2 regions of the Streptomyces sp. NPDC013457 genome follow, and region 2 is predicted to be linked to the other one. Evidence: predicted binding sites of a transcription regulator. Region 2 holds the regulator's gene; the other holds the start of a gene.

Region 1 (14,627 bases), on a different contig from region 2:
TCAGCCCCGACTACGACGTCGTGTGGTGGGTCAACTCCGACGACCGCAACGTCCAGCGCGACCGCTTCGGCGAACTCGCCGCCGAACTCCGCCTGCCCAGCGGCAACGAACCCGGCGAACGCATCCGCGCCGTACGCGAGGCCCTGCGCCGGGGCGACCCCCACTCCCGCTGGCTCGTCATCTTCGACGGCTGGGACGACACCGACGGCGCGCAGGTCCTCCTGCCCCACGGCCCCGGACACGTACTGATCACTTCCCGCAACCGCGGCTGGGGCGACTACACCGACGTCCTCGAAGTCCCCAGCTTCGACCGCGCCGAGTCCACCGCCTACCTGATGCGCCGCGCCTCCCACATCACCGCACCCCAGGCGGACGAGGTCGCCGCCGAGTTCGGCGACGTACCCCTGCCGCTCGTCCAGGCCGCCGCCTGGCTCGGCGAGTCCGGCATGGAGGTCCCCGAGTACCTGCGCATGGTCCGCGACGGGCGTCTCTCCACCGTCGAGGAGCCCTCCGCCGTCGACGGCTACCCCAACGCCTCGCTCACCTCCTGGTCGATACTGATCAACCGGCTCCGACGCTCCCAGCCGCAGGCCATCGACGTCCTCAGCCTGTGCGCCTCCTTCGCCCCCGGCCGCATCCCCCTCGGACTCGTCCGCGCCTATCCGCAGGCCGAACTTCCCGAGGACCTGCGCTGGATGGCCACCGACCTGCCCGCCTGGACCCGCGCCCTGGACACCCTCGTCAACTACTCGGTGCTCACCCGCGAGACCCGCGGCCCCGCCACCAACGTCGAGGTGGGACCGCACCAGGAGTCCGTGCACATGCACCGGCTCGTCCACGACATCGTCGCCCGCCTCACCGACGGCGAGAACCGCGAGGCCCACCGCAAGGCCGTCCGCTCCCTGCTCGCCGAGGCCGACCCCGGCAACCCGATGGACAGCCGCAACTGGCCCCGGTACGCCGAACTGCTGCCGCACGTCGGCCCGTCCGGGGCCCTCACCAGCCGCAGCCCCCGTGTGCAGACCGCCGTCCTCAACAGCCTGCGCTACTGCTACCGCAGCGGCGAGTTCCGGGCGGGCGCCCAGCTCGCCGAGCGCATCCGGGACGCCTGGTCCACCTTCATGGACCCGCTGGACCAGCCCATGCTGGACCTGACCACACAGCAGGGCAACGTCCTGCGCTCCTTCGGCCGGTTCCGCGAGGCGTACGAACTCGACCTGGCCCAGCGCGAGCGGCTGAGCGCCGCCACACCCCCCAACGAGCTCGGCTCCCTCCTGTCCGGCAGCGCCATCGCCAGCGACCTGCGCTTCCTCGGCCAGTACCAGGAGTCCGAGAAGCTCCAGCGCCAGGTGCTCGCCGACGCCGAACGCCTCCTCGGCGACACCGAGTTCTCCACCTTCGTCGCCCGCCACAACCTCGGCGTCGTCCTGCGGATGCTCGGCCGCTACCAGGAGGCGTACGACCTCGACGCGGAGTCCCTCGTCCGCTGCGAGACCGTGCTGCGCACCCGTCACGCCCACACCCTGGGCGCCGGCAACGCCCTCGCCCACGACCTCCGGCTCCTCGGCCAGTACCGCGAGGCGCTCGCCCGCCAGGAGGCCAACGTCCGGGTGCACGTGCAGGTCCTCGGACCACAGCACCTGCAGACCCTGTACGCACGTACCCAACTGGCCCTCTGCCGGCGCCGCGAAGGCGGCTTCCAGCAGGACCTCGGCGCCACCATGGCCAGCCTGCTCGAACAGCTCGAACAGGTCCACGGCCGCGGGCACTACATCACGCTCGCCGCCATCAACAACTACGCCAACTACCTGCGCGAACACGGCGACCTCGACCACGCGAGGGAGCTCGTCACCGAGGCCGAGGCCGGCTACCGCTCCCTGCTCGGACCCGCCCACCCCGTCGCCACCGGCGTGCTCGCCAACACCGCCCTCGTCATGCAGGCCTCCGGAGAACGCGCCGACGCCATGGCCATCCTGGAGGGCGCGCTCGCCGGCCTCACCGCCTCCCTCGGAGCCGACCACCCCTGGGTTCTCGGCTGCGCGCTCAACACGTCCGCCGCCCGCAACTTCAACGGGCGGGTCGCCGACGCCGCCGAGCTCAGCCGGGACGCCCTGCGCCGGGCCCGCCACACCCTCGGCAACGAGCACCCGCTCACCCTGTCCTGTCAGGTCGCGCTCGCCACCGACCTGCGCGGTCTGCGCGAGGTCGAGGAGGCCGGAAAGCTGGAGGAGGCCGCGCTGCTCTCCCTCACCCGCACCCTGGGCGCCCAGCACCCGCACACTCTCTCCGCCCGCCACCGCAACCGCCCCTACTGGGACTTCGAGGCCAACCTCGGATAGCCCGGCGCCGCCCGGACACGCCGGAGGCCCGGCACCCCTCGCGGGGTGCCGGGCCTCCGTGCGTACCGGAACAGCGGATCAGGCGTCGAAGACCTCGTTGACCAGCTGCTGCTGCTCGGCCTGGTGGCGCTTGGCCGAGCCGACCGCCGGGGACGAGGAGTGCGGACGCGAGATCCGGCGCAGGCGCTCGCCGTGCGGGATGTCGGCGCCGACCGCCAGGTCCAGGTGGTCGATCAGGTTCAGCGCGATGAACGGCCACGCACCCTGGTTCGCCGGCTCCTCCTGGGCCCACAGGTACTTCTCGGCGTTCGGGTACTTGGCGATCTCGGCCTGGAGCTCGGCACCCGGAAGCGGGTACAGGCGCTCGAGACGGATGATCGCCGTGTCCGTGACACCGCGCTTCTGCCGCTCGGCCTCCAGGTCGTAGTAGACCTTGCCGGCGCAGAAGACGACCTTGCGGACGTCGGCCGGGTTGACCGTCGCATCGCCGATCACCGGGCGGAAGCCGCCGGTGGTGAACTCCTCCACCTTCGACGCCGCGGCCTTCAGACGCAGCATCGACTTCGGGGTGAAGACGATGAGCGGCTTGTGGTGCGGGTTGTGGACCTGCCAGCGCAGCAGGTGGAAGTAGTTCGACGGCAGGGTCGGCATGGCGATCGTCATGTTGTCCTGCGCGCACATCTGGAGGAAGCGCTCCGGGCGTGCGGACGAGTGGTCCGGGCCCTGGCCCTCGTAGCCGTGCGGCAGGAGCAGCGTGACGCCCGACGTCTGGCCCCACTTCTGCTCGGCCGAGGAGATGAACTCGTCCACGACGGTCTGCGCGCCGTTGACGAAGTCACCGAACTGGGCCTCCCAGATGACCAGGGAGTCCGGGCGGGCCAGCGAGTAGCCGTACTCGAAGCCCATGGCCGCGTACTCGCTGAGCAGCGAGTCGTAGACGTTGTAGTGGGCCTGGTCCTCGGCCAGGTAGAGCAGCGGGGTGTAGTCCTCGCCGGTCTCCTGGTCCACCAGGACCGCGTGGCGCTGGCCGAAGGTGCCGCGGCGGGAGTCCTGGCCGGACAGCCGGACCGGGGTGCCCTCCATCAGCAGCGAGCCGATGGCGAGGGTCTCGCCGAAGCCCCAGTCGATGGTGCCGTCGTCGATGGAGGCCGCGCGGCGCTGCATCTGCGGCATCAGACGGGGGTGGACCGTGATCCGCTCCGGGATGCTGACCTGCGACTCGGCGATCCGCTTCACGACCTCCTGGGAGACCGCGGTGGTGACGGCGACAGGGAACTCCGGCTGGGCGTCCGGGACGTGCGCCGGGGCCGGCGCCGAGGTGGCCTCGCGGACCTCCGCGAAGACCTTCTCCAGCTGGCCCTGGAAGTCCTGGAGCGCCTGCTCCGCCTCTTCCAGCGTGATGTCACCGCGACCGATCAGCGACTCGGTGTACAGCTTGCGCACCGAACGCTTCTTGTCGATCAGGTTGTACATCTGCGGGTTGGTGAACTGCGGGTTGTCGCCCTCGTTGTGACCGCGGCGGCGGTAGCAGATGAGGTCGATCACGACGTCCTTGTTGAACGTCTGGCGGAACTCGAAGGCGAGCCGCGCGACGCGGACCACGGCCTCCGGGTCGTCGCCGTTCACGTGGAAGATCGGCGCCTCGATCATGCGGGCCACGTCGGTCGCGTACATCGAGGAACGCGACGACTCCGGAGCGGCGGTGAAGCCGACCTGGTTGTTGATGACGATGTGGACCGTGCCGCCGGTGCGGTAGCCGCGCAGCTGCGACATGTTCAGCGTCTCGGCGACGACACCCTGGCCGGCGAAGGCCGCGTCACCGTGCAGGGCGACGGGGAGGACGGTGAAGTCCGTGCCGCCCTTGTTGATGACGTCCTGCTTGGCGCGGACGACGCCCTCCAGGACCGGGTCGACCGCCTCCAGGTGCGAGGGGTTGGCGGCGAGCGAGACCTTGATCTGCTCGCCGTCCAGGCCGGTGAAGGTGCCCTCGGCGCCCAGGTGGTACTTCACGTCGCCGGAGCCGTGCATCGACTTCGGGTCGAGGTTGCCCTCGAACTCGCGGAAGATCTGCGCGTACGACTTGCCCACGATGTTCGCCAGGACGTTCAGGCGGCCGCGGTGGGCCATGCCGATGACGACCTCGTCCAGGCGGGACTCGGCGGCGGAGTCGATGACCGCGTCGAGCAGCGGGATGACGGACTCGCCGCCCTCCAGGGAGAACCGCTTCTGACCGACGTACTTGGTCTGCAGGAAGGTCTCGAACGCCTCGGCCGCGTTCAGGCGGCGCAGGATCCGCAGCTGCTCCTCGCGCTCCGGCTTGGAGTGCGAGCGCTCGACGCGGTCCTGGATCCACTTGCGCTGCTTCGGGTCCTGGATGTGCATGAACTCGACGCCGGTGGTGCGGCAGTACGAGTCGCGCAGCACGCCGAGGATGTCGCGGAGCTTCATCATCGACTTGCCGGCGAAGCCGCCGACCGCGAACTCGCGCTCCAGGTCCCACAGGGTGAGGCCGTGCTCGGTGATGTCCAGGTCGGGGTGCTTGCGCTGGCGGTACTCCAGCGGGTCGGTGTCGGCCATGACGTGGCCGCGGACCCGGTAGGAGTGGATCAGCTCGAAGACGCGGGCGGCCTTGGTGACGTCGTCGTCGTGCGAGGCGTCGATGTCCTTGAGCCAGCGGACCGGCTCGTAGGGGATCCGCAGGGCCTTGAAGATCTCGTCGTAGAAGCCCTCCTCGCCGAGGAGGTAGTTCGCGACGACTCGCAGGAACTCGCCGGAGGCGGCGCCCTGGATGACCCGGTGGTCGTACGTCGAGGTCAGGGTCATGACCTTGGAGATGCCCAGCTTGTTCAGGGTGTCCTGGGAGGTGCCCTGGAACTCGGCCGGGTAGTCCATCGAGCCGACGCCCATGATCACGGACTGTCCGGGCATCAGACGCGGCACGGAGTGGACGGTGCCGAGGCCGCCGGGGTTGGTCAGCGAGACCGTGACGCCGGTGAAGTCCTCCATCGTCAGCTTGCCGACGCGGGCGCGCTTGACGATGTCCTCGTAGGCCTGCCAGAACTCGAAGAAGTTCAGCGTCTCGGCCTTCTTGATGCCGGCGACGACGAGCTGGCGGTCGCCGTTCGGCTTCACCAGGTCGATCGCGAGGCCGAAGTTCACGTGGTCCGGCTTGACCAGGGTCGGCTTGCCGTCCTTCTCCGCGAAGGAGTGGTTCATCGACGGCATGGCCTTGATCGCCTGCACCATCGCGTAGCCGATGAGGTGCGTGAAGGAGATCTTCCCGCCCCGGGCGCGCTTCAGGTGGTTGTTGATCACGATCCGGTTGTCGAAGAGCAGCTTCACCGGGACGGCGCGGACGGACGTGGCCGTCGGCACCTCCAGCGAGGCGTTCATGTTCTTCGCGACGGCGGCGGCGGGGCCGCGCAGCGTGATCAGCTCGGGGCCGGCGGGCGCCTCGGCGGCAGGGCGCGCGGCGCCAGCCGCTCCGGTGGAGCCGGTGCTCGCGGCGGGCGCGGCCTTCGCGGGCGCCGGAGCGGCGGCGGCGGGCTTCGCCGGAGCCGCCGCGGCGGGCTTGGCGGGCGCCGGGGCGGCAGCGGCCGGGGCAGCGGCGGCCGGGGCCGGGACGGCCTTGGCGGGAGCCTGGGCGGGCGCCGGAGCGGCGGGCGCGGCAGGTGCGGCCTGTGCGGGGCTCACCTGCGGCGCGGCGGCCGGAGTCTCCGTCGCACCGGGCTTGTAGTCGGCGAAGAAGTCCCACCAGGCGCGATCGACCGAATTCGGGTCCTGGAGGTACTGCTGATAGATCTCGTCGACGAGCCACTCATTGGCGCCGAAGGCGGTCGCAGGGTTCTGACCCTGCCCGTCTTGGCCGGTGGAGGTACTCGGGGTACTGGGGGACTGAGACGACACGGCGGTAACCGCCCTCTTCCGCTTCACAAGGTGATGGACAGCGGAAATAAAGGCTACGCCTCCCTGACCGACAGGTGCAGGCCGGGCAGCTCCAACGTCGCGCAAGTCACACTTGACGCGGTGTTTCGGGGCAGGGAATGGCGGGAAACAAGCGTGGTTCTGCCTCCCGTGGGTACAGGAGACCCGGGTTGCGGCCCGTGAGGCACGCATCCCTGACCACGTCCTGATCGTGTCCTGTTCATGTACACGCAGAACATGTGCTTCCGGTTCGACCCTACGTCAATCGCGCGCCGGAATGCTTCCCGGAAGAGTGACCTGGATCCGGCAGCCCCGTGACGATTCGGCCACGCCGATCTCGCCGCCGTGCAGATCCACCGCCCAGCGGGCGATCGCGAGCCCCAGACCCGTACCGCCGTCGCTGCCCTTGCCGGACTGCGCCGGCACCTGCCCCCGGTTGAACCGCTCGAAGACCGTGTGGCGGAGCGACTCCGGGATGCCCGGGCCCTCGTCCTCGACCTCCAGGGCCAGCGAGTCCGGCCACGACCCGCGTCGCGCACGTACGGTCACCCGGCCGTGCGGAGGGGAGTGCTTCACCGCGTTGTCGATCAGGTTCGCCATCACCTGGTGCAGCCGCTCGGCGTCCGCGTGCGCGGTCAGCTCGGGCGGTGAGACGTCCAGGTGCAGATGGACGTCCGTACGGTTGTGCAGCCCCGACGTCGAGGACAGACCGCGCTGGGAGGCGGCGAGGTTGGCTTCGCGGAGCACGCCGGAGAGGTACGGCCAGACTTCAAAACGCCGTGCCTTGAGCGTGACGACACCGTTGTCAAGACGTGACAGGTCGAGCAGCGTCTCGACCAGCCGGCCGAGCCGTTCGGTCTGCTTCAGAGCCGTCCGCATCGTCTCCGGGTCGGCCTCGGAGACGCCGTCGACGACGTTCTCCAGGACGGCGCGGAGGGCGGCGATGGGGGTGCGCAGCTCGTGCGAGACGTTGGCGACCAGCTCCTTGCGGTTCAGGTCGACCGCCTCCAGGTCGTCCGCCATGCGGTTGATCGTCGAGGCGAGGTCGCCCAGCTCGTCACGGCGGTCCGCGCCGCGCACGCGCCGGCTGAAGTCGCCGCGTGAGATCGACCCGGCCACCGTGTTCATCTCGTCCAGCGGCGCCGTCAGGGACTGCGCCACGAACTGGGTGATCAACAGCGTCGCGATCATCGCGAAGATCGTGATGTAGCGGAACTCCGTCGAGGTCCGGATCGCCACCAGCGCGAGCCCGGAGGTCAGCAGGACCGCCCCGACGACCAGCGTGCCCAGCTTGGTCTTGATCGAGATCACGATCCGGCGCCTGCTCCGGCGCTCGGGGCGCTGCCCCCGGCGTCTCATGACGCCGGCGTCTCCAGTGCGTAACCGACGCCGTGGACCGTACGGATCCGCTCGGCCCCGATCTTCCGGCGCAGCGCCTTGATGTGGCTGTCGACCGTGCGCGTACCGGAGGCGTCCGCCCAGTCCCAGACCTCGGCGAGCAGCTGCTCGCGGGAGAGGACCGCGCGCGGGGTGTTCGCCAGGCAGACCAGCAGGTCGAACTCGGTCGGCGTCAGATGCACGTCGTCGTTGCGGACCCTGACCCGGCGCTGCGCGTGGTCGATCTCCAGCTCGCCGAGGCGCAGGATCCCGCTCCGCGGGGTCACGGCCGCCAGAGCGGCGCGCTCCACCCGGCGCAGCAGGACGTGGACCCGCGCGGCCAGCTCGCGCATCGAGAACGGCTTGGTCATGTAGTCGTCGGCGCCGACGCCGAGCCCCACCAGCATGTCCGTCTCGTCGTCCCGCGCGGTCAGCATCAGGACCGGGACCGGACGCTGCGCCTGGACCCGGCGGCAGACCTCCAGGCCGTCGAAGCCGGGCAGCATCACGTCGAGGACCATCAGGTCGGGCTGCCAGGCCTCGGCAGCGTCCACGGCCGCCGGGCCGTCGGTCGCCGTCTGGACGAGGAAGCCCTCCGCGCGCAGCCGCGCGGAGATCGCTTCCACGATCGTCGTGTCGTCCTCGACGACCAGCACTCGTCGCTGCGCACCCGGAGTGGCCGCCGCACCGTGATGAGTGGTGTGTGTCTGCTCCATTGCCCCGCCTCGCATCGCTGGTGTCGGCCAGCAGCCTAGAGGCACGGGGAGCGTCCCGGCTACGCAGGCCTTACGGCGAGGTGCACCACGTCAGGGACGCCCCGGGCAACCGGGATCTCTTCCGTCCGTACCCCGCTGAATCCGGCATTCCGCAATGACTCTTCGAAATCGGCGGACGGCCGGGCGGACCACACGGCGAGGATTCCGCCCGGGTTCAGGCGCCGTGCGCAGGCCTCCAACCCCTCGGCGGAGTAAAGGCTTTGGTTGTCCTCGGTCACCGTCCAGTCGGGTCCGTTGTCGATGTCCAGGCAGAGGGCGTCGTAGTGGTCCGGGGAGGTGTGGAGGTGCTCGACCAGGTCCGTGTGAAGGATCACGTTGCGCGGATCGGCCAGAGCCGCTCCGGAGATCGCGGCCAGCGGTCCCTCGTGGTGCCAGTCGATGATCGCCTGCTCGCGCTCGACGACCACGATCCTGGCCCAGCGGGGGTCGGCGGCGGCGTGTGCGAGGGAGAAGCCGACGCCGAGCCCGCCGATCAGCACGGAGGTGCCGGGCCGGCCGCCGAGCGCGTCCATCGCCGCGTCGATCAGCAGCCGCTCCGAGCGGCCGTCGGAGGTGTCCATCAGGAAGGTGCCGTTGGCGATGATCTCGAAGTGCTCGTCGCGCCGGCGCAGCACGACCTCGCCGTACGGTCCCTCGCGGCGGTCGAGGGTGACGGGCTGGGACATGGGTACTCGCTCCGATCGGGCTCTCGGGGTCGTCGTGGCCGTCCATCCTTGCGGGATGCCGGTGGCCGGGACAACCGGAAGAGAGCGGTCCGGGGCCGGGACCCCACGGGCCGGCCCCGGACCGGGTGCGGGGTCGTCAGGAACCCCGCGGTCGAAGGGGATCGGATCCTGGATATCGGATCGTGGATCCGATCTATTGGATCCAGCGATCTCGGATCTGCGAGGCCGGATCCGATCTGTTGGATCCGGTCCGTTGGATCCGGTCTCAGATCGACAGGCCGTGGCCATGGGCGAAGACCGGGTCCGCCGTGTCGTTCGGGACGTCGGGGCGGGCCGCTTCCACCGCCGCCATCGAGCGCGGCAGCTCGAAGGGGAGCCGCCCCTCCGCCGTCGCCCGGCCGAACGCCACGTCGAGCAGGGCGTCGTCGCCCGCCCCGTAGTCGGCGATCAGCGCCGCCGCCCGTTCGGCACGCCTACTTCAAGGAGCGGTACGCGCGCGTGCTGCGCCACACCGTCGACCTGATGGAGGCGGCGGTGCGGCGCGGGGAGCTGCGGGAGGGCGTCGACTGCCGGACCGTCGCGCAGGAGCAGCTCGCCGTCATGGACGGTCTGCAGCTCCAGTGGGCGCTGGATCCCGGGGCGATGGACATGCCGGGGCGCGTACGGGAGTACCTGGACCGCCAGTTGAGGGGGATCTCGGCGACGGGGGAGGGGCTCCCGGGCGCCCGGTGAGGGGTCCGGGCGTGAGGGCCGTCAGGGGCCGGTCGGGGGGCCGCCGTCGGGCAGGGCCTCGAAGACGCGTTGCAGGGCGGGAGGACGCTCGCCGTCCGCCGCGACGACGACGCGGTACCGGTACGTGAAGACGTACCGGAAACCGTCCTGGACGGTCGCGCCCGTCGGCCGGGCGGGGACCTTGGCGTACGCCGGGTCCTCCAGCGCCGCGCGCAGCTCGGCCACTTCGGCGGCGGTCATACGGCCCGCGCGCGGCTCCTCCGTCCCGGAGCGGGTGGTGTAGCTGCCGTCGTAGTGGACGACCAGCTGGTTGCGGACGCCGGCGAGCCCGCCGTTGACGTTCACCTCGACGAGGACCTCGCGCGGACCGGGCTCGTGGTCGTTGTGCACGGTCCCGTCCGTCGCGGTCGGGACCGGCGGGACGGAGACGTCGCCGGTCCGGTCCGGAGTCGGTACCGATGCGGATGCCGGGCTTCCCTCCCGGGGCGCGGCGGGCCCCGGCGGGGTGCCCTGGTCGCCGCAGCCGGTCAGCGCCAGTACCGGAACCAGCGCCGCCGACGCGGCCCAGAGCCTCGCGTTACCGCCCTTGAACGTCATGGACACGATCCTGCCCTCACCCGACCCGGTTGACCAGGGCCGCGAGCGCGGCATCGAGGCGGGGACCGTACGGCCCGCTCCGTACCGCCAGGTCGACGGCGTCCGCGCACGCTCTGCACCGTTCGAGATGGGCCTCGGCGTGGCCGAGGACGTCGGTGGAGAGCTCCCCGCGGGCGTACGCCTCCACCCAGTCCGCGGGCAGATGCCGATGCCCCGCGGGCGCGGGCGCGGGGGCGAGTGTGGGCAGGGACGTGGACGCGGGGGCGGGCGCGGGGGTGACGGGGGGCGAGAACTCGGTCATGCGGGGGCCGCTTTCGGAGGTGGGGGCGGAGTGGGGCCGGAGGCCTGGTGAGGGACGACGGCGAGGATCCGGGTGGAGGTGGAGGTGGAGGCGAATGCGGAGGCCGGGACCTGGTCCGGAGCCGGGGCGGCGGCCCGGTCCGGAGCCGGGGTGGTGGCCCCGTCACGGGCGGGGGCGGGGGACCCGGTCGAGGTCATGGGCACCTCCTCCACCCGTTCCCGGGCCCCCGCCGTTCCCCCGGGCGCCGTCCATCGCCTCCGCCTCGCCCTGGGCCACGAGCCACTCGCGCAGCCGGGCGCAGCCGCGGGCTGCGCGGGCCTTGACCGTGCCTTCGGGGACGGCCAGGCGCTCGGCGGTCTCGCGGACGCTGTAGTGCTGGAGGTAGCGCAGCTCGATGACCTCGCGCTGCGGGGCCGGGAGCCCGGCGAGCGCGTACGCGACGGCCGCGTAACGGGGCGAGGAGGCCAGCAGGCACTCCTCCGCCGAGGGCGCGGTTCCGGCGGAGGCGGGCGTGTGCTCCCGGGCCCTGTCGGCGAGGGCCCGCTGGCGGCCGGCGGCCCGTTCGAGGTCGATCGCGCGGCAGTGGGCTATTCGCCGCAGCCAGGCGGGGACGCTGCCCTCGTGGAAGCCGGAGGCGCTCTTCCACACGGTCAGGAAGGTCTCCTGGACGGCGTCCTCGACGGTCTGGGCGGGGAAGCCGCGGTTGAGGAGATGGGCGAAGAGGGGGCCCGCGTGCCGGGCGAAGAGCCGGGACAGCGCGTCCTTGTCGCCGTCGGCGACGGCGTGGACGAGTTGCCCGTCGCACGCGTCGTCCTCGACCGCCGGCCGGTCCTCGGTGCACTGCCCGCACCCGGGATAACTCGTCGTCACGACCGGTGAACGCACGGGAAGGGTACGGAGGTTGCAGTTCCGCGTGTTTTTCCCGATGCGCGGGATACCGGCGCCCGGCGCCCCGCCCCACCCCTTACGGCCGGCCGGCCTCCTGGCGGCGCACCATCTCGGCGATCCACGTGGGGGCGAAGGGAGAGGTGCAGTTCGGGGCGGTCGGGTAGTCCTTGAGGACCTCCAGGCGCTCGCCGATGCCCACCGCGCGGGCGCGATGCTCGGGGTGCTGGATCCCGATCTGGGCCAGGCAGGCGTTCATCGCCCACTGCAGCCGGTCGGGGGCGTCCTTCATCTCCGCCTCGACGACGTCGAGCAGTCCGTCGAGGTCCAGGCCGGCGGGCTTCTTCACCACACGCTCGGCGGTCAGCGCCCACCCGGCGCTCGCGACCACCGGGTCCGGGTCCGCCGACCAGGCGAGGCGCAGCTCCTCGGCGTGCGGGCTCTTCTTCACCACGTAGTTCACGAGCCAGTCGTGCACCTTGGGGGCCCGCGCCTCACGCACCATGGTGTCCAGCTCGTCCCGCCCGAACGCCTTCGGGCGGCAGATCAGCAGCGCCAGAAGCCTCGCGGCGGTGTCGTCCGTCGCCCAGAGGTCGCGGGCGAGATCCTGCTGCGTCCTGAGCTCCTTCGCGAGCGCGCGCAGCCGGGTGAGGTTCACGCCGTGATCGTCACCGCGCTTCTCGTTCGCCGCGCGCATCTTCGGGTCCTCGAGCCCGGCCAGGTCGGTCATGACCCGCGCCAGCGTCGCCCCGGCAGCCCCGGCAGCCCCGGCAGCCCCGGCAGCCCCGGCAGTCCCGGTCGTCACCTCGGTCACCTCGGTCTCCTCGTCCTCGCTCGCGAAGGAATCCAGCCTACGGCCGGCCGAATCCGATACGTCCTGCCGTGCCCCGATCGCTCAGAGCGAACGCCGCTCGGGGAACAACCCAAGGCTCATGTGCATTGAGTCCACATAGCTCAACTTGACTGCCGAAGGGGAGATCATGGCTTCCGAGTCCATGGCGTCCGCGCCGCTCACTCTGCCTGTGCTGCCGCTCGACGACGAGGTCGTGCTGCCGGGAATGGTGGTGCCGCTCGACCTGTCCGACAACGACGTACGCGCGGCGGTCGAGGCCGCCCAGGCCGCCGCCCCTTCCGGGGCGGGCAAGCCCAGGGTGCTCCTCGTGCCCCGGGTAGACGGGACGTACGCGGGGACCGGCGTCCTCGGCACCGTCGAACAGGTCGGCCGGCTGTCCGACGGCGACCCCGGCGCGCTCATCCGCGGCCGCGGCCGCGTCAGGATCGGCGCCGGTACGACGGGCCCCGGCGCCGCCCTCTGGGTCGAGGGCACCGTCGTCGAGGAGGCCCTCCCCGACCCGCTGCCCGGCTCCGTGACCGAGCTGGTCAAGGAGTACAAGGCGCTGGCCACCAGCTGGCTGAAGAAGCGCGGCGCCTGGCAGGTCGTGGACCGTGTCCAGCAGATCGACGACGTGTCCGCCCTCGCCGACAACTCCGGCTACTCGCCGTTCCTCACCCTGGAGCAGAAGGTCGAGCTCCTGGAGACCGCCGACCCGGTCGCCCGCCTCAAGCTCGCGACGGCCCTGCTCCGCGAGCACCTGGCCGAGCAGGACGTGGCCGAGTCCATCGCGAAGGACGTCCAGGAGGGCGTCGACAAGCAGCAGCGGGAGTTCCTGCTGCGGCGCCAGCTCGACGCCGTACGCAAGGAGCTGCGCGACCTCAACGGTGAGACGGACGGCGACGAGTCCGACGACTACCGGGCCCGCGTCGAGGCCGCCGACCTGCCCGAGAACGTACGGGAGGCGGCCCTCAAGGAGGTCGAGAAGCTGGAGCGGTCCAGCGACCAGTCCCCGGAGGGCTCCTGGATCCGCACCTGGCTCGACACCGTCCTCGAACTGCCGTGGAACGAACGGACCGAGGACCAGTACGACATCCAGGGCGCCAAGGCGGTGCTCGACGCCGAGCACGCGGGCCTGGACGACGTGAAGGAACGGATCACCGAGTACCTGGCGGTCCGCAAGCGGCGCGCCGAGCGCGGGCTCGGGGTCGTCGGCGGCCGTCGCGGCGGCGCCGTCCTGGCCCTGGTCGGCCCGCCCGGTGTCGGAAAGACGTCGCTGGGCGAGTCCGTCGCGCACGCGATGGGGCGGAAGTTCGTCCGCGTCGCGCTCGGCGGCGTACGGGACGAGGCGGAGATCCGCGGCCACCGCCGTACGTACGTCGGCGCGCTGCCGGGCCGGATCGTGCGGGCGGTCAAGGAGGCCGGGTCGATGAACCCGGTGGTCCTGCTCGACGAGATCGACAAGGTCGGCTCGGACTATCGAGGCGACCCCGCGGCCGCGCTCCTCGAAGTCCTCGACCCGGCGCAGAACCACACCTTCCGCGACCACTACCTGGAGGTCGAACTCGACCTCTCCGACGTCGTCTTCCTGGCGACGGCGAACGTCCTGGAGGCCATCCCGGAGGCGCTGCTCGACCGGATGGAGCTGGTGCGCCTCGACGGGTACACGGAGGACGAGAAGGTCGTCATCGCCCGCGACCACCTGCTGCCCCGGCAGCTGGAGCGCGCGGGTCTGGAGCCGGGCGAGGTGGTCCTCGAGGACGCGTCGCTGCGGAAGCTGGCGGGCGAGTACACCCGTGAGGCGGGCGTACGGAACCTGGAGCGGTCCATCGCGAGGCTGCTGCGGAAGGTCGCGGCGCAGCACGAACTGGGCGACCGGGAGCTGCCGTTCGCGGTCGGCGTCGACGATCTGCGCGGGCTGATCGGGCGTCCGCACCACATCCCGGAGTCGGCCCAGGATCCGGCCGAGCGCCGCACGGCGGTGCCGGGCGTGGCGACCGGGCTGGCCGTCACGGGCGCGGGCGGTGACGTCCTCTTCGTGGAGGCGTCGCTCGCCGACCCTGAGACGGGCGCTGCGGGGCTGACCCTGACGGGCCAGCTGGGCGACGTCATGAAGGAGTCGGCGCAGATCGCGCTCTCCTTCCTGCGGTCGCACGGCGCGGAGCTGGAGCTGCCCGTGATCGGCCTGAAGGACCGGGG
Region 2 (14,627 bases):
CGGTACCGGAACGAACACCTCATGCTCCATGGAAGCCGAGCCTACTCAGACCGGGCGTCGTCGTCGCCTGTTTGTCCCGGGTCCGCGGCGGCGGACCCTCACGAGGTCAGCCGCCGTACCGCGGGTGGACCAGTGTCGAGGGCGGCGGCGGGGCGCCCCGGTCGTCCCGGGTCCGCTCGGCCGCCCGTGCTCCCGTCACCAGGGCGCCGGCCGTCAGCGACCGGAGCCGGGGCGCGTCGGCGGCGAGGCGCAGCTCGGGTGGGTAGGTGCCCGCGGCCGCGAGCAGAAAGCCCCAGTCGCCCGTCCCCGTCGCCGTGCCCTCCGAGCGGTCGGCACGGTCGGGACCGGCGGCGAGGTGCGCCCCGCGGCCGTGCGCGCTGTAGGCCCGGGTGGCGAAGCCGGCCGCGCGCAGGGTGGAGTCCACCGTCCAGAAGGTGTGGGGGCGGGCGGATGCCGATCCGGCGTGCACGACGAGTCGCCCCTCGTCGGCGAGGACCCGGGCGGTGAGTCCGTAGAACTCCTCGGAGTAGAGCTTCGTCCCGGCCGAGATCCCGGGATCGGGCAGGTCCGAGATCACCACGTCGTACCGCTCGCGCGGGCCCTCGTGAGCCCCTCCGGGGCCGGTCGTCGCCGTCTCGCGCAGCCATCGGAACGCGTCCTCGGAGGCGACCCGGACGCGCGGGTCGCGCAGGGCGTTCTGGTTGAGCGCGGCCAGTTCGGGGTGGCTCCGGGCGAGCCGTACGACTCCGGGGTCCTCCTCGACGACGGTGACCGCGCGGACTCCGGGATAGCGCAGCACCTCGCGGGCGGCGAGACCGTCGCCGCCGCCGATGATCAGTACGCGCGCGTGCGGCCCGTTCATCGCGGGGTGCACGAGCGACTCGTGGTACCGGGAGCCGTCCTCGCCCCCGGCCCGCAGCCGGCCGTCGACGAAGAGGTCGGGCGCGCTGCCCCGCTCCCCCGTGACGACCACCTCCTGGAGCTCGGTCTGTACGGCGACACGCACGCTGTCTCCGTACACCGCACGGCGCGCGGCCCGTTCGAAGTCGTCCACGAGGACGGCGGCGGTGGCGAGGACGGCGAGGACGGCGAGGTTCATGCCGATCAGCAGGGCCCTGGAGCGGGCGGTCAGGTCGCGCCGGAACAGCCACAGCACCAGCCCGCCGCCCGCCACCGCGTTCACCCCTCCGGTGACGAGCGCGCCGGTGACCTGGCCGAGCCAGGGCAGCAGCAGAAAGGGAAAGGCGAGCCCGCCGACGAGCGCGCCGACGTAGTCCGCGGCGAACAGGTCGGCGACCGTCCCGGCCGGATCGGCGGCCTTGTCCTTCTCCCGTACGCCGGGGGAACGCGCCGACTCCGCCCGCTGGATCAGCGACATGAGCAGCGGGATCTCCGCCCCGATGAGGACCCCGATGGCCAGCGAGAACGCCACCAGGACGTACCGCGCCTCGCCCAGCCAGGCGAACGCCGCGTACAGCACGAGGGCCGAGCAGCCTCCGATCAGCGCCAGTCCGCCCTCGACGAGCCCGAAGCCGACGGCGGCGCGGCAGCGCAGCCGCTTGGCGAGCAGCGAGCCGACGCCCATCGCGAAGACCATCACGGACAGCACGACGGAGGCGTGGGTGACGGAGTCGCCGATCAAGTACGAGGCGAGGGCGACCAGTTCCAGCTCGTAGACGAGACCGCAGGCGGCGCAGACGAAGACGACGACGAGGACCGGAAACCGAACCGCTCTCGGCCGCACGGGCAGCCGCGTCACCCTCTTGGGTGGCATGGTCAGGGGCGGATCGATCATGTTCGTAACGCTACGTCACACATCTGTCGCCGCTTGTCACCCACACGAGTGCACATGGAGCTTCCGGGCGGCGCGTTACAGCGGGGCGGGCATACGAACGCCGATCCGCGTCCGGGTGACCACCAACTGCCCTTCCTGTGGGTACGCGTGCCAGGTGCGCCACCGCACCTGGCCCTCGTGGCGCTGGGCCAGCATCGCGGTGAAGGCGTGCGGGGAGCCGGGAAACGTCCCCGCGAGGCCGTTGGGATGGTCGGCGACGAGTGCGAGCAACTCCTGGGCACGGCCCGCGAAGGAGCCGTGCGAGAGCTTCTCGACGCGGGCGGCGAATTCGTACTCCCAGCCGCCGATGCGCTTGGAGACGCCCAGCGGCAGCGGCGTACTGCTGCCGGCCATACAGGCGACGGTCTCCGAGCAGTTGTGCTGCTCTTCCTCCAGGAGCACCTGATGGGAGGCGCCGAGCAGCCGCAACTGCAGCTTTGCGCCCGCCAGTTCGAGGTCGAGCACGGCGAGGGCGGGCAGCGGCTCGCGCCCGAGGGCCCAGGCCAGATCGGCCGCACGCGTATCGGTGTAGGAGGTCTTCAGGGTCGTGAGCATGGGTCGGCTCCGCAAACACGGTTTGACGGGTGGGCCGGGGGCGCCCCGGAGAAGGGTCCAACGGGAGTGGGGGATCGCCGGCTCGGGTCCACACACGGTCCGAGGGCTGTCTCTATCAAGTGCGAGGGAATCATGGACTTCGAGCGACTCGCAGCGTTTTTACCCAACTTGCCGTGGTTTCCATCCCCTTCGGGGACCCCACAGTTCAATTGTTCAATCGGATTCGACGAACGGCTCCAACACGAAGGTGCCCGGCGGATGTTGGAGCGGCCGGGCACCTGGGTGAACATGAGGGCGACTGCCCCGTGTCAGTCGCCCCCGCCGCCACCCCCGCAGCCGCCTCCGCCGCCGCAGGACGAACCGCCCCCGCAGCCGCCTCCGCCGCCGTCCGACCAGCCGCCACCGCGCCGCGACCGGCCGCCACCGCGCCGCGACCGGCCGCCGATGGATGAGGCGATACCTGCCACCACGAACAGAATGACGACTCCGATGAACAGAGCTTCCATGAGTGACACCCCCGTAGGTCTTGTGTGACAGGGGGATGCCCCCCGCGCCCGCGGCCCAAAGCGCACTTGAGGAAGTCCAGAGCTTCACCGCAGGATGACGGGCATGACACGACCGCTGCTCAACCGCCGGCTCGCCGAGTTCGGGACGACGATCTTCGCCGAGATGTCCGCGCTCGCCGTCCGGACCGGGGCGATCAACCTCGGACAGGGCTTCCCCGACACCGACGGCCCCGAGGAGATCCGGGAGGCCGCGGTCCGGGCGCTGCGCGACGGGCGCGGCAACCAGTACCCGCCCGGCACCGGTGTGCCCGAGCTGCGCACCGCCGTAGCCGAGCACCAGCTGAAGCGGTACGGCCTCGCCTACGACCCCGACCGGGAGGTCCTCGTCACGGCGGGCGCGACCGAGGCGATCGCCGCCGCGCTGCTCGCACTCGTCGAGCCCGGCGACGAGGTGATCGCCCTGGAGCCGTACTACGACTCGTACGCCGCGTGCATCGCGATGGCGGGCGGCACGCGCGTCCCCGTCACCCTCCGGCCGCACGAGGGCGCCTACCGGCTGGACCTGGACGAGCTGCGGGCCGCCGTCACCGACCGGACCCGGCTGATCCTGCTCAACACCCCGCACAACCCGACCGGCACCGTCCTCACCCGCGCCGAGCTGACCGCGATCGCCGAGCTCGCCGTCGCCCGCGATCTGCTCGTCGTCACCGACGAGGTGTACGAGCACCTGGTCTTCGACGACGCCGAGCACCTGCCGATCGCGAGCCTCCCGGGGATGCGGGAGCGCACGGTCACCATCGGCTCCGCCGGCAAGACCTTCTCCTTCACCGGCTGGAAGGTCGGCTGGATCACGGCGAGCCCGGAGCTCACCTCCGCCGTCCGGTCCGCCAAGCAGTTCCTCACGTACGTGGCGTCCGGCCCGTTCCAGTACGCCGTCGCGGAGGCGCTGCGCCTGCCGGACACGTACTTCGACACCCTGCGCGCCGACCTGCGCGCCAAGCGCGACCTGCTGAGCGACGGCCTGGCGCAGGCGGGGTTCGAGGTCTACCGCCCGGCCGGGACCTACTTCGTCACCACCGACATCCGCCCTCTCGGCGAGACCGACGGCTTCGCCTTCTGCCGTTCCCTGCCGGAGCGGGCGGGCGTGGTGGCGATCCCCAACGCCGTCTTCTACGACCACCGCGCGGAGGGCGAGCCCTTCGTCCGGTTCGCGTTCTGCAAGCGCGTCGACGTCCTGGAGGAGGCGGTCTCCCGCCTGAAGGGCCTCGCGGGCTGACGGCGGGGCGCCGTTCGGCGCCGGTGGGGCCCGCCGGGGCGGACCCCGGGCATCGGCCCGCCCCGGCGGCGGGGATTTTTCACCCGGTGGGCCCCGCGCTCGCGCGCGCTTCCTCCGTGCCACGCCGATGGTCGGGTAGACCGATTTGTCGGGCTGATCCCGGATCGCGGGGCGCTCTCGATTCCCGTGCGCACGGAGGTGCACCCTGTCCGCCGAGACACTCGACCGCCGGGCCACGACCGCCGGCGCCCGGAGCGTCCCCCGTTGGCGGGCCTCGCTGTACCGGGCCGCCCCCGCGCTCGGCCTGTTCGCCGCGGCCCGGCTGACCGGGATGCTGGTGCTCGCGGCCTGGGCCTGGCACATCGGGCGTTCACCGCGGGCGCTGCTCGCCACGTCCTGGGACTCGGACTGGTACACCCGGATCGCCGCGCACGGCTACGGCCACACGCTCCACTGGCCCGACGGCGTCGTCCAGTCCGACCTGGCGTTCTTCCCGCTCTACCCCGCCCTGGTACGCGCGGTCACCACGGTCCTGCCCGTCGAGGGCGGCACGGCGGGGCTGCTCCTGTCCTGGCTCTCGGCCGGAGTCGCGGCGTGGGGGATCTACCTGATCGGCGAGCGGCTCCACGGACGGCCCACCGCCGTCCTGCTCGTACTGCTCTGGGGCCTGCTGCCGCACTCGATCGTGCTCTCGATGGCGTACACCGAGCCGCTGATGACGGCCCTGGCCGCCTGGTCGCTGTACGCGCTCCTCACCGGCCGCTGGCTGTGGGCCGGCTCGCTGGCCGCGCTGGCCGGCCTGTCCCGCCCCAACGGCGTCGCCATCGCGGCCGCGGTCCTGGTCGCGGCGGGGTGCGCGCTGTGGCGCGGGCGCGGGAGCGGAGACGGCCGGGGCGATCCACGGGTGTGGGCGGGTGCCGTGCTGGCACCGGTCGGCTGGCTCTCGTACCTGCTCTGGGTGGGTGCTCGGCGCGGGGATCTGCTCGGCGGCTACTTCGCCGTCCAGGACGGCTGGACCTCCCGCTTCGACCTCGGGCGCGGCGCGCTGCGCTTCGTCCTGGAGATGCTGCGGGGGCCGACGCAGTTCGGCTTCGCGATGGCGCTGCTGATCACGGGCGCGGGGGTGCTGCTCTTCGCGCTGCTCGCGCTGGTGGAGCGGCCACCGCTGCCGGTCCTGGTCTACACGGCGGTGCTCGTGGTCATCACGGTCGGCGGCTCCGGCTTCTTCGAGTCCAAGCCGCGCTTCCTGCTGCCCGCGTTCCCGCTGCTCCTCCCGCTGGCGCGGGCACTGACGAAAGCCCGGCCGAGGGCCGCGATCGTGGTGATCGCCGCGCTGGCCGGGCTGTCGTTCAGCTTCGGTGCGTACGCGTTGACGCTCGCACGCATGGCCCTCTGAGGGGACGGGGGCCGATGCCGGCCCCGTGGCGGCTCAGGCCTCGTCGCCGTCGGAGGACTTGTCCTCCGGGGATTCCAGGCCGAACTGCTCGACGAGCCACTTGTCGAACTCGATGGAGGCGCGGACCCAGCTGACGGTGGAGGACACGAAGTGCTCCAGCGCGACGCCGGTGCCGATCAGCATCTGCGCCTCACCGATGAGGCGGAGGGTGGCGGAGCCGTCCTCCTCCTCGTGCAGGTGGGTGTAGACCTTGGGCCACAGGGTGCGGCGGTTCCAGTCGTCGATCGCGTCGAGAACCTTGGCGCGGTCGTCGGCCGAGTGCGGGCGGTCGTAGAACGTCCGCACCGAGAAGACACGCTGGTCCTCCTCGCCGCGGAACATGAAGTACGTCCGGAACTCCTCCCACGGCGCCGCGAGGTCACCCTCGTCGTCGACGACGTACTTCAGCTCCATCTGGTCCAGGAGCTGCTTGACCAGATCCTGGTCGGGGACGACGGGGCCCGCCGGTCCTGCTGCCTGAGGCTGGGGCTGGCCCCCGAAATTCGGAATCGAGGACGGGTCGATGCTCACCGTGAATATCCCTTCGTACGGTTGACGCCATCCTCCCCCATGCCGGGCGGTACGGCGCAAGCCCCGGCTCCCGCGATCCGCTGCGGGCTGACAAGATCTGGTTCCTATGGGGGAAAAAGTGAGGCCGCTGGGGGAAAAAGTGAGGCCGCGCGCGTCGACGTGGGTCTGGGTGTCAGTGCTGGTGTCGATCTTCTGCGGGGGCCCGGTCGCCTTGCTGGCCTGGGGAGCGATGGCCTTCGACGAGTCCACCGAGGCGAAGCCGGTCGACTGCGCGGACGCCATGGAATGGGCACAGGCGACCTTGCCCAAGAGCGCCGCGGAGCCCCGGTGCACCCAGGCGAGCTGGCTGGACACCCAGGTCACGGCCGACTTCCGGATGCCTCGCCGCGAAGCCGCGCAGTGGCTCGCCGGGACCTACCCGGGCACGGAACCCGACAAGCCCCAGTTCTGCGACCACGACCTCTGCCTGAATGTGCAGTACGACGGTGAGGCCGAGCCCGGCGGCCCGGTCGCGGTCGACGTGACCGTGACGTACGAGGGCGAGTCCGCCCTCGTACATCTGCTGGCCTTCGACACCTGACCGCGGCCTGGTCACCGCGCCCCGCCTACTGCGCCGCGCCCACGATCAGCCCGTCCTCGAAGCGGTCCACCCGGACCGTGTCGCCGTCGCGGACCTCGCCCGCGAGGATCTCCTTGGCGAGCCGGTCGCCGATCGCCGTCTGGATCAGACGGCGCAGCGGCCGGGCGCCGTACGCCGGGTCCATGCCCTCGTCGGCCAGCCAGGCCAGTGCCGCCGGCGTGACGTCCAGCGTGAGCCGGCGCTCGGCGAGCCGCTTGGCGAGCCGGTCGATCTGGAGCTGAGCGATCCGCCCCAGCTCGGTCTTGTCGAGGGCCGAGAAGACCACCAGGTCGTCGAGCCGGTTGAGGAACTCCGGCTTGAAGGAGGTCCGCACCACCTCCAGGACCCGCTGCTTCTTCTCGTCCTCCCCGGTCAGTGGGTCCACCAGGTACTGGCTGCCCAGGTTGGAGGTGAGGATCAGGATGGTGTTGCGGAAGTCGACCGTCCGCCCCTGGCCGTCGGTGAGCCGGCCGTCGTCGAGGACCTGGAGCAGGATGTCGAAGACCTCCGGGTGCGCCTTCTCCACCTCGTCGAGCAGCACCACGCTGTACGGCCGGCGGCGCACCGCCTCCGTGAGCTGGCCGCCCTCCTCGTAGCCGACGTAGCCGGGAGGCGCGCCGACGAGCCGGGCGACGGAGTGCTTCTCGCCGTACTCCGACATGTCGACGCGGACCATGGCCCGCTCGTCGTCGAAGAGGAAGTCGGCGAGCGCCTTCGCCAGCTCGGTCTTGCCGACGCCGGTCGGGCCGAGGAAGAGGAAGGAGCCGGTGGGACGGTCGGGGTCGGCGATCCCGGCGCGCGTACGGCGCACGGCGTCGGAGACGGCCCGTACGGCCTCGGTCTGGCCGATGAGCCGCCTGCCGAGCTCGTCCTCCATGCGCAGCAGCTTCTGCGTCTCGCCCTCCAGGAGGCGGCCGGCGGGGATGCCGGTCCAGGAGCCGACCACGTCCGCGATGTCGTCGGGGCCGACCTCCTCCTTCACCATCGTGTCCTTGGCGACCTCCTGCTCGGCCTCCGAGGCCTCCTCCAGCTCGCGCTCCAGCGTCGGGATCTCGCCGTACAGCAGCTTGGAGGCGGTGTCGAAGTCGCCGTCGCGCTGGGCACGCTCGGCGCGGCCGCGCAACTCGTCGAGCTGCTCCTTGAGCTCACCGACGCGGTTGAGGGACTGCTTCTCCTTCTCCCAGCGGGCGGTCAGCCCGCGCAGCTCCTCCTCGCGGTCGGCGAGGTCGCGACGGAGCTTCTCCAGGCGCTGCCGGCTGGCGTCGTCGGTCTCGTTCTTGAGCGCGAGCTCCTCCATGCGCAGCCGGTCCACGGACCGCTGGAGCTCGTCGATCTCGACAGGCGAGGAGTCGATCTCCATCCGGAGCCGGGAGGCCGCCTCGTCGACGAGGTCGATGGCCTTGTCGGGGAGGAAGCGGGAGGTGATGTACCGGTCGGAGAGGGTGGCCGCGGCCACGAGCGCGGAGTCGGCGATCTGGACCTTGTGGTGGGCCTCGTACCGGCCCTTGAGTCCGCGCAGGATCGCGATGGTGTCCTCGACGCTCGGCTCGGCGACCAGGACCTGCTGGAAGCGGCGCTCCAGCGCGGGGTCCTTCTCGATCCGCTCGCGGTACTCGTCGAGGGTCGTCGCGCCGACCATGCGCAGCTCGCCGCGGGCCAGCATCGGCTTCAGCATGTTGCCGGCGTCCATGGCCGAATCGCCCCCGGCGCCCGCGCCGACGACGGTGTGCAGCTCGTCGATGAAGGTGATGATCTGGCCGTCGCTGGCCTTGATCTCGGAGAGGACGGTCTTCAGGCGCTCCTCGAACTCGCCGCGGTACTTGGCTCCCGCGACCATCGCGCCGAGGTCGAGCGAGACCAGCCGCTTGTCGCGGAGGGACTCGGGGACGTCGCCCTTCACGATCCGCTGCGCGAGGCCCTCGACGACGGCGGTCTTGCCGACGCCGGGCTCGCCGATGAGGACCGGGTTGTTCTTGGTGCGGCGGGAGAGCACCTGGACGACGCGGCGGATCTCCTGGTCGCGCCCGATGACGGGGTCCAGCTTCCCCTCGCGCGCGGCGGCCGTGAAGTCCGTGCCGAACTTCTCCAGCGCCTTGTACTGACCCTCCGGGTCGGGTGTGGTCACCCGGCGTCCTCCCCTGCTCTTCTCGAACGCGTCCAGCAGCTTCCCGGCGCCGGCCCCCTGCTGGGCCAGCACCTCGCCCGCCTGTCCGCCCTTCGCCGCGATCCCGATGAGCAGGTGCTCGGTCGAGAGGTACTCGTCCCCGAGCTCCTTGGCCTGCCTGGCGGCCTCGGCGATCACGGCGAGCAGCTCACGGTCGGGCTGCGGCGGCGCGACCGTGGAGCCGGTCACGCTGGGCTCGGCGGCGAGCAGCCGCTCCGCTCCGGACCGTACAGCGGCCTGGTCCGCCTCGACGGCGGCGAGCAGGTCGACGATGTTCTCGTTGTCCTGACCGGCCAGAAGCGCGAGCAGCAGATGCGCAGGGGTCAGGTCGGGGTGTCCCGCGGACACGGCGCGGCCGGTGGCCGCGTTGATCGCGTCCCGGCTCCTGTTGGTCAGTTCGGCGTCCACGTGCGCTGTCTCCTCCTCGACGTCGGCTCCACACGGTCCATGACTGGTCCAGCGTACACAAAGTTGAGTCTATTCCGCTCAAGGTGTCGCGCGGGCCCGTGCCACGGGTAGGTTCCGGGCATGGCGACTGACCCGAGGAACCCCGACGACGCGTATCTCAGCTTCTGGCGCGAGTACCACATGTCCACCCTGACGACCCCGCGCGCGGACGGCACGCCGCACGTGGTGGCGGTGGGGGTGACCTACGACCCCGAGGGCGGCGAGAACGGCATCGCCCGGGTCATCACCAACAAGCACAGCCGCAAGGTCGCCAACGTCCTGGCGGCGGGCGCGGAGGGCGCGCGCGTGGCGGTCTGCCAGGTGGACAAGGGGCGCTGGGCGACGCTGGAGGGCGTGGCGCGCATCCGTACGGAGCCGGACGTCGTCGCCGACGCGGTCGACCGGTACGCGACGCGCTACGGCCGGGTCCCGGCGCCCAACCCCGACCGGGTCGTCATCGAGATCGCGCTGACCCGGGCCATGGGCCGGGCCTGACCCGGTGAGGTGCCGGGCGGCGCGGTTACGGGGTGGTGGGTCACGGGGTGGGGCACGGGGTGGGGGGTCACGGGCACAGCACAACGGCGCCATCGCGTTTCAGGTCCGCGATGGCGCCGCTGTGTGGGGGAAGCACCTGAGCGATCTACAACGACGGGGGAACCGCTCAGGCACTGCGGGGGGTGGCGGTGATGGTCTCGGACTCGACGAGCTGGTGGTCACGCTGGTCGAGATTGACGAAGATCATGCCGTACCGGATGGCACAGCGGACGGGCTGAGGGGCGCCACGGGGCTTCCGGAGACATCGGTAGGCGCGAATATCCTCATCGTCCCCGCGCGTGATGATGATCGGCTCACCGAAGAGGGTGACCATCAACGAATCGCCACCGTGCGGCACGGCTGTGACGAGGTCGATGAAATGCCACCCGGAGCGGTAAGCGGCCGCCATCTCACGCCGGAATCGAGGATCTTCGGGAACCGTCATGCCCGCACGGACTCCCAACCAGGGTCGGAGTCGGCCGGCGCTGCGCCCCAGCCAGGGTCGCCCGCCTTGGCGACGACCTGCTGCGGAGCGAGGCCCCAGCCCGGATCATCGGTGACTGCCACCGCGCCGACCGCGGCAGCAGCTATGAACGCGACACCAACTACGGTGCGTATGAGCTTCTTGGCCATGACCGAGCAACCTCACTTGGTGTGTATCTCCTGCTCCCCCGCAGGCACGACGATGGCTCACTCCTCACGTTTCCACCACTGGCTCAATGCATCATGTTCCTGTATCGGAAAAGCCTGGGGGTGTACATATGCGAATAGAACCGGATAAAACGGGGCATCCTCATACGCACGCCGAGCTGTGCGAAGCGGGCACACGGGTCTATAAAGAGGCCCTGCGTACGGGACGTATCGCCCGGTCGGACATCGAATCGACGCCCTGCCTGATGGACCTCGACCTCCTTCGGCCCGACCCCGACGACGTCCAGTGGCTCCGGCCGGTTCCCCCCTCGGCCGCGCTGGCCCGACTGCTGCTCCCGATCGAGAAGGAGATCCAGGAGCGTAGACGTCTCAGCATCGAACTCTCCGACGCGTTCGAGCCATTCATGTCGGTCAGCGTCCAGGACCCCACGACGACCCACGCGATCACCGTCCTGGAGGGCCTCACGAGGATCAACACCTCCCTGGACCGCGTGGTGGCCGAATGCTCCTCCGAGCTGCTGACCGTGCAGCCCGGCAGCGGCCGCAGCGCCCACACCTTCGGCGAGGCCCTGCGCCGCGTCAGACCGCTCCTCGGCCGCGGCATCCGGATGCGGACGCTCTATCAGCACACCGCCCGGCACCAGCCGATCACCCTGGCCTACCTCGAACGCATCGGCCCCGAGGTCGAGGTCCGCACGCTCGAGGAGATCATCGACCGGCTCATCATCGTGGACCGCAAGGTCGCCTTCGTCCCCGCCAGCCGGGACCGCCAGGTCGCCCTGGAACTGCGCCACACCGGCCTCGTCGAGTACCTCGTCGGCGTCTTCGAGCAGTTCTGGCTCCAGGCCATCCCCCTGGACAACCCCGTCACCTACGAGCCGCCGCTGGACGGCATCAGCGGCATCCAGCGCTCCATCGCCAAACTCCTCGTCGAGGGCCACGTCGACGAGGCCATCGCCCGCCGGCTCGGCATGAACGTCCGGACCTGCCGCGCCCACATCGCCAAGCTCGCCTCCGCCCTCGGCAGCGGCAGCCGGGCGCAGCTCGGCTACCTCATCGCCCAGTCCGGAATCCTGGAGCAGGAACACTGACCGTGTACGTACAGATCGACCTGGACGGCCCCGCGGGGACGCTGCGCGTCTCCGGGTACGAGATGCCCACCGTGGAGCTTCTGCGGGCGCCGGGCGACGAGCCCGACCCGCTCATCCCCATCGGCACCCGCGCCGCCGGCCGGCTCACCCTCACCGTCGACGGCGCGCCCGCGCGCATCCGGCCCGGCCGCGGGCGGCTCCTGCGGCGCTCGTACCGGGTCGACGCCGTGTTCTCCGGCATCCGCTACCGGCTCGTGCCCTGCTCCTACGTGGAGAGCCGGCTGCTCCGCGACGGACGCCCCCTGGGCACCCTGGAGTCCTCCGGGGACGGCAAGGTGGACGCCGAGTGGGCGACCGGCACCGGACCCGAGCCGCTGGACCGGGCCGTCGGCACCGCGCTCGCCGCCGCCTTCGGCACGGGCGCGGCGCCCTGGTGGGACACGGCGACGAACATCGTGGCCGAACTCATCCCGTAGCGCGTACGACAAGGCCCCCTCCGCGGGAAGCGGAGGGGGCCTCGTCGGTCGTACGGAGCGTTCCGGCCGGGCTGCTCGGGATCTCCCCGGAGCGCTGCCCGGAGCTCTACTCGGGGCGCTTGGGGCGCCACACGACCAGCGCGCTCGCCTGCTGGACGTCCGTGTAAGGCACCAGGTCGCGCCGGTACGAGGCGTGCACCTGCGCCTCGCGCTGGCGCATCGCCGACGCCGCGCCCTCGACGGCCGCCGACAGCTCGGCGACCCGCTGCTGCAGCGCCGCGACCTGGTTCTCCAGCTCGATGATGCGCTTGATGCCCGCCAGGTTGATGCCCTCGTCCTGCGACAACGCCTGTACCGTACGGAGCAGTTCGATGTCACGGGCCGAGTAGCGCCGCCCCCGGCCCGCCGTGCGGTCCGGCGAGACCAGACCGAGGCGGTCGTACTGACGCAGCGTCTGCGGGTGCAGACCCGACAGCTGGGCCGCCACCGAGATGACGTACACCGGCGTCTCGTCGGTCAGTTCGTACGGATTACGGCTGCGTCCCGGTCTGCTGTCCATCGGGTCATGCTCCCTTCGCGGCCTGGAACAGCTCTGCCCTGGGGTCCTCGCCCGCCGTCGCCTCACGGTAGGTCTCAAGGGCCTCACGGGCCTTGTCGTCGAGCTCCTTGGGCACCGCGACCTCCACCGTCACCAGCAGGTCGCCGCGCGTGCCGTCCTTGCGGACCGCGCCCTTGCCGCGGGCGCGCATCGTCCGGCCGTTGGGGGTGCCGGCCGGAAGCTTCAGCGTCACCGCAGGGCCGCCCAGCGTCGGCACCTTGATGTCGCCGCCGAGCGCCGCCTCGTCGAAGGTGACGGGGACGGTGACGGTCAGGTTGTCGTCCCTGCGGCCGAAGACCGGGTGGGCGTCGACGTGCACGACCACGTACAGGTCACCGCTCTGGCCGCCGCGCTCGCCCGGAGCGCCCTTGCCGCGCAGCCGGATCCGCTGCCCGTCGGCGACACCGGCGGGGATGCGGACCTGCATGGTGCGGGAGGACTTGGCCCGCCCGCTGCCCTTGCAGACGTCGCAGGGCGTCTCGGCGATCAGGCCGCGCCCCTTGCAGTCCACGCACGGGTCGGTGAGCGAGAACGAGCCGCTGCCGCCGCGCGAGACCTGGCCGGTGCCGACGCAGGTCGGGCACACCCGGGGCGTGCCGTTCTTGTCGCCGGTGCCCGAACAGGCCTTGCAGGGCGCCTGGGAGGACATCCGCAGGGGCACCGTCGCGCCGTCCACGGCCTCGGTGAAGCTGAGCGTCACCTCGGACTCGATGTCCTGGCCGCGGCGCGGCTGCGTACGCGTGCCCGCGCCGCCGCCCGCGCCCCGGTTGAACAGTCCGCCGAAGACGTCGCCGAGACCGCCGCCGAAGCCGCCGGCCCCGCCGCCCGCGCCGCCGGGGCCCTGGGCGCCACCGAAGAGGTCGCCCAGGTCGAAGTTGAAGTTGCCGCCGCCCGGGCCTCCGGAACGGAACCCTCCGTTGCCGAAGAGCGCGCGGGCGTCGTCGTACTCCTTGCGCTTCTTGGGATCGCCGAGGACGTCGTTCGCCTCGGAGATCTCCTTGAAGCGCGCCTCGGCGCTGGTGTCGCCCTTGTTGGCGTCCGGGTGGTTCTCGCGGGCGAGCTTCCGGTACGCCTTCTTGATCTCGGCGTCGGTGGCGTCCTTGGGGACGCCGAGAACCTTGTAGTAGTCCTTCTCGACGAAGTCCTTCGTGCTCATCGACGTCCCTCCTCTCGGACGATCTTCGCGCTAGCCCTCCTCGGGGCCACCGCTCTCCTCGTCTGCCGACTTCTCTTCCTTCGTGGCCGGCGTCGCCCCGGGCTGGGGCTCGGCCACCGCCACGCGCGCGGGCCGGATGGTCCGCTCGCCGATCCGGTACCCAGGCTGCAGGATCGCCACGCAGGTCGTCTCGGTGACGTCCGGTGCGTAACTGTGCATCAGGGCCTCGTGGATCGTCGGGTCGAAGGGCTCGCCCTCCTTGCCGAACTGCTGCAGCCCCATCTTGGCGGCCACCGTCTCCAGCGACTCGGCGACCGACTTGAAGCCGCCCACCAGCTCGCCGTGGTCCCGGGCCCGGCCGATGTCGTCGAGCACGGGCAGCAGCTCCGTCAGAAGACCCGCGACCGCGATCTCCTTGACGGTGACACGGTCCCGCTCCACCCGACGGCGGTAGTTCTGGTACTCGGCCTGAAGGCGCTGGAGGTCACCCGTGCGCTCGCTGAGCGCGCTGCGGACCTGGTCCAGCTGCGCCGTCAGGCCGGCCGTCTGTGCGGCGTCCCCGGCCTCGGCCGCCGAGCCCTCCTCCGTGGAGGGGGCCTCGGCGGCTTCGGCAGCGTCCTCGGCGCCGGAGGGGACGTCGGGCTTCTCCTCGAAGCCCGGGGTCTCCTCCGTCATCAGGCAGCGCCGCCCTTCGGCTTCTCGTCGTCGACGATCTCGGCGTCGACGACGTCGTCGTCGGCCTTGGCCTCGCCCT

What was found. The regulator HspR, encoded in region 2, represses chaperone genes until heat shock. The targets are predictions, from matches to a motif close to TTGAGNNNNNNNNNCTCAA.
Region 1: a site for HspR is predicted at 12,536-12,554, ahead of lon (endopeptidase La). Genes of this name have one in related genera too.

What each region holds. Positions count from the first base shown of each region.
Region 1 covers NZ_JBICBL010000004.1:476,409-491,035, reverse strand. The annotation lists gene fxsT (FxSxx-COOH system tetratricopeptide repeat protein) at 1-2,339, shown strand, start outside; gene ACF1G2_RS14020 (multifunctional oxoglutarate decarboxylase/oxoglutarate dehydrogenase thiamine pyrophosphate-binding subunit/dihydrolipoyllysine-residue succinyltransferase subunit) at 2,418-6,245, opposite strand; gene ACF1G2_RS14015 (ATP-binding protein) at 6,525-7,622, opposite strand; gene ACF1G2_RS14010 (response regulator transcription factor) at 7,619-8,356, opposite strand; gene ACF1G2_RS14005 (spermidine synthase) at 8,416-9,081, opposite strand; gene ACF1G2_RS14000 (hypothetical protein) at 9,347-9,490, opposite strand; partial or broken gene ACF1G2_RS13995 (TetR family transcriptional regulator C-terminal domain-containing protein) at 9,571-9,813, shown strand; gene ACF1G2_RS13990 (hypothetical protein) at 9,835-10,410, opposite strand; gene ACF1G2_RS13985 (hypothetical protein) at 10,427-10,711, opposite strand; gene ACF1G2_RS13980 (hypothetical protein) at 10,708-10,908, opposite strand; gene ACF1G2_RS13975 (RNA polymerase sigma factor) at 10,874-11,596, opposite strand; gene ACF1G2_RS13970 (DNA alkylation repair protein) at 11,676-12,326, opposite strand; gene lon (endopeptidase La) at 12,577-14,627, shown strand, end outside.
Region 2 covers NZ_JBICBL010000014.1:209,470-224,096, forward strand. The annotation lists gene ACF1G2_RS31765 (SRPBCC family protein) at 1-30, opposite strand, end outside; gene ACF1G2_RS31770 (polyamine aminopropyltransferase) at 107-1,795, opposite strand; gene ACF1G2_RS31775 (DUF2617 family protein) at 1,871-2,389, opposite strand; gene ACF1G2_RS31780 (pyridoxal phosphate-dependent aminotransferase) at 2,990-4,171, shown strand; gene ACF1G2_RS31785 (glycosyltransferase family 39 protein) at 4,377-5,567, shown strand; gene ACF1G2_RS31790 (YbjN domain-containing protein) at 5,601-6,137, opposite strand; gene ACF1G2_RS31795 (hypothetical protein) at 6,307-6,717, shown strand; gene clpB (ATP-dependent chaperone ClpB) at 6,743-9,328, opposite strand; gene ACF1G2_RS31805 (pyridoxamine 5'-phosphate oxidase family protein) at 9,449-9,862, shown strand; gene ACF1G2_RS31810 ((2Fe-2S)-binding protein) at 10,029-10,346, opposite strand; gene ACF1G2_RS31815 (hypothetical protein) at 10,343-10,534, opposite strand; gene ACF1G2_RS31820 (helix-turn-helix transcriptional regulator) at 10,663-11,643, shown strand; gene ACF1G2_RS31825 (hypothetical protein) at 11,646-12,119, shown strand; gene ACF1G2_RS31830 (heat shock protein transcriptional repressor HspR) at 12,226-12,678, opposite strand; gene dnaJ (molecular chaperone DnaJ) at 12,683-13,873, opposite strand; gene grpE (nucleotide exchange factor GrpE) at 13,904-14,548, opposite strand.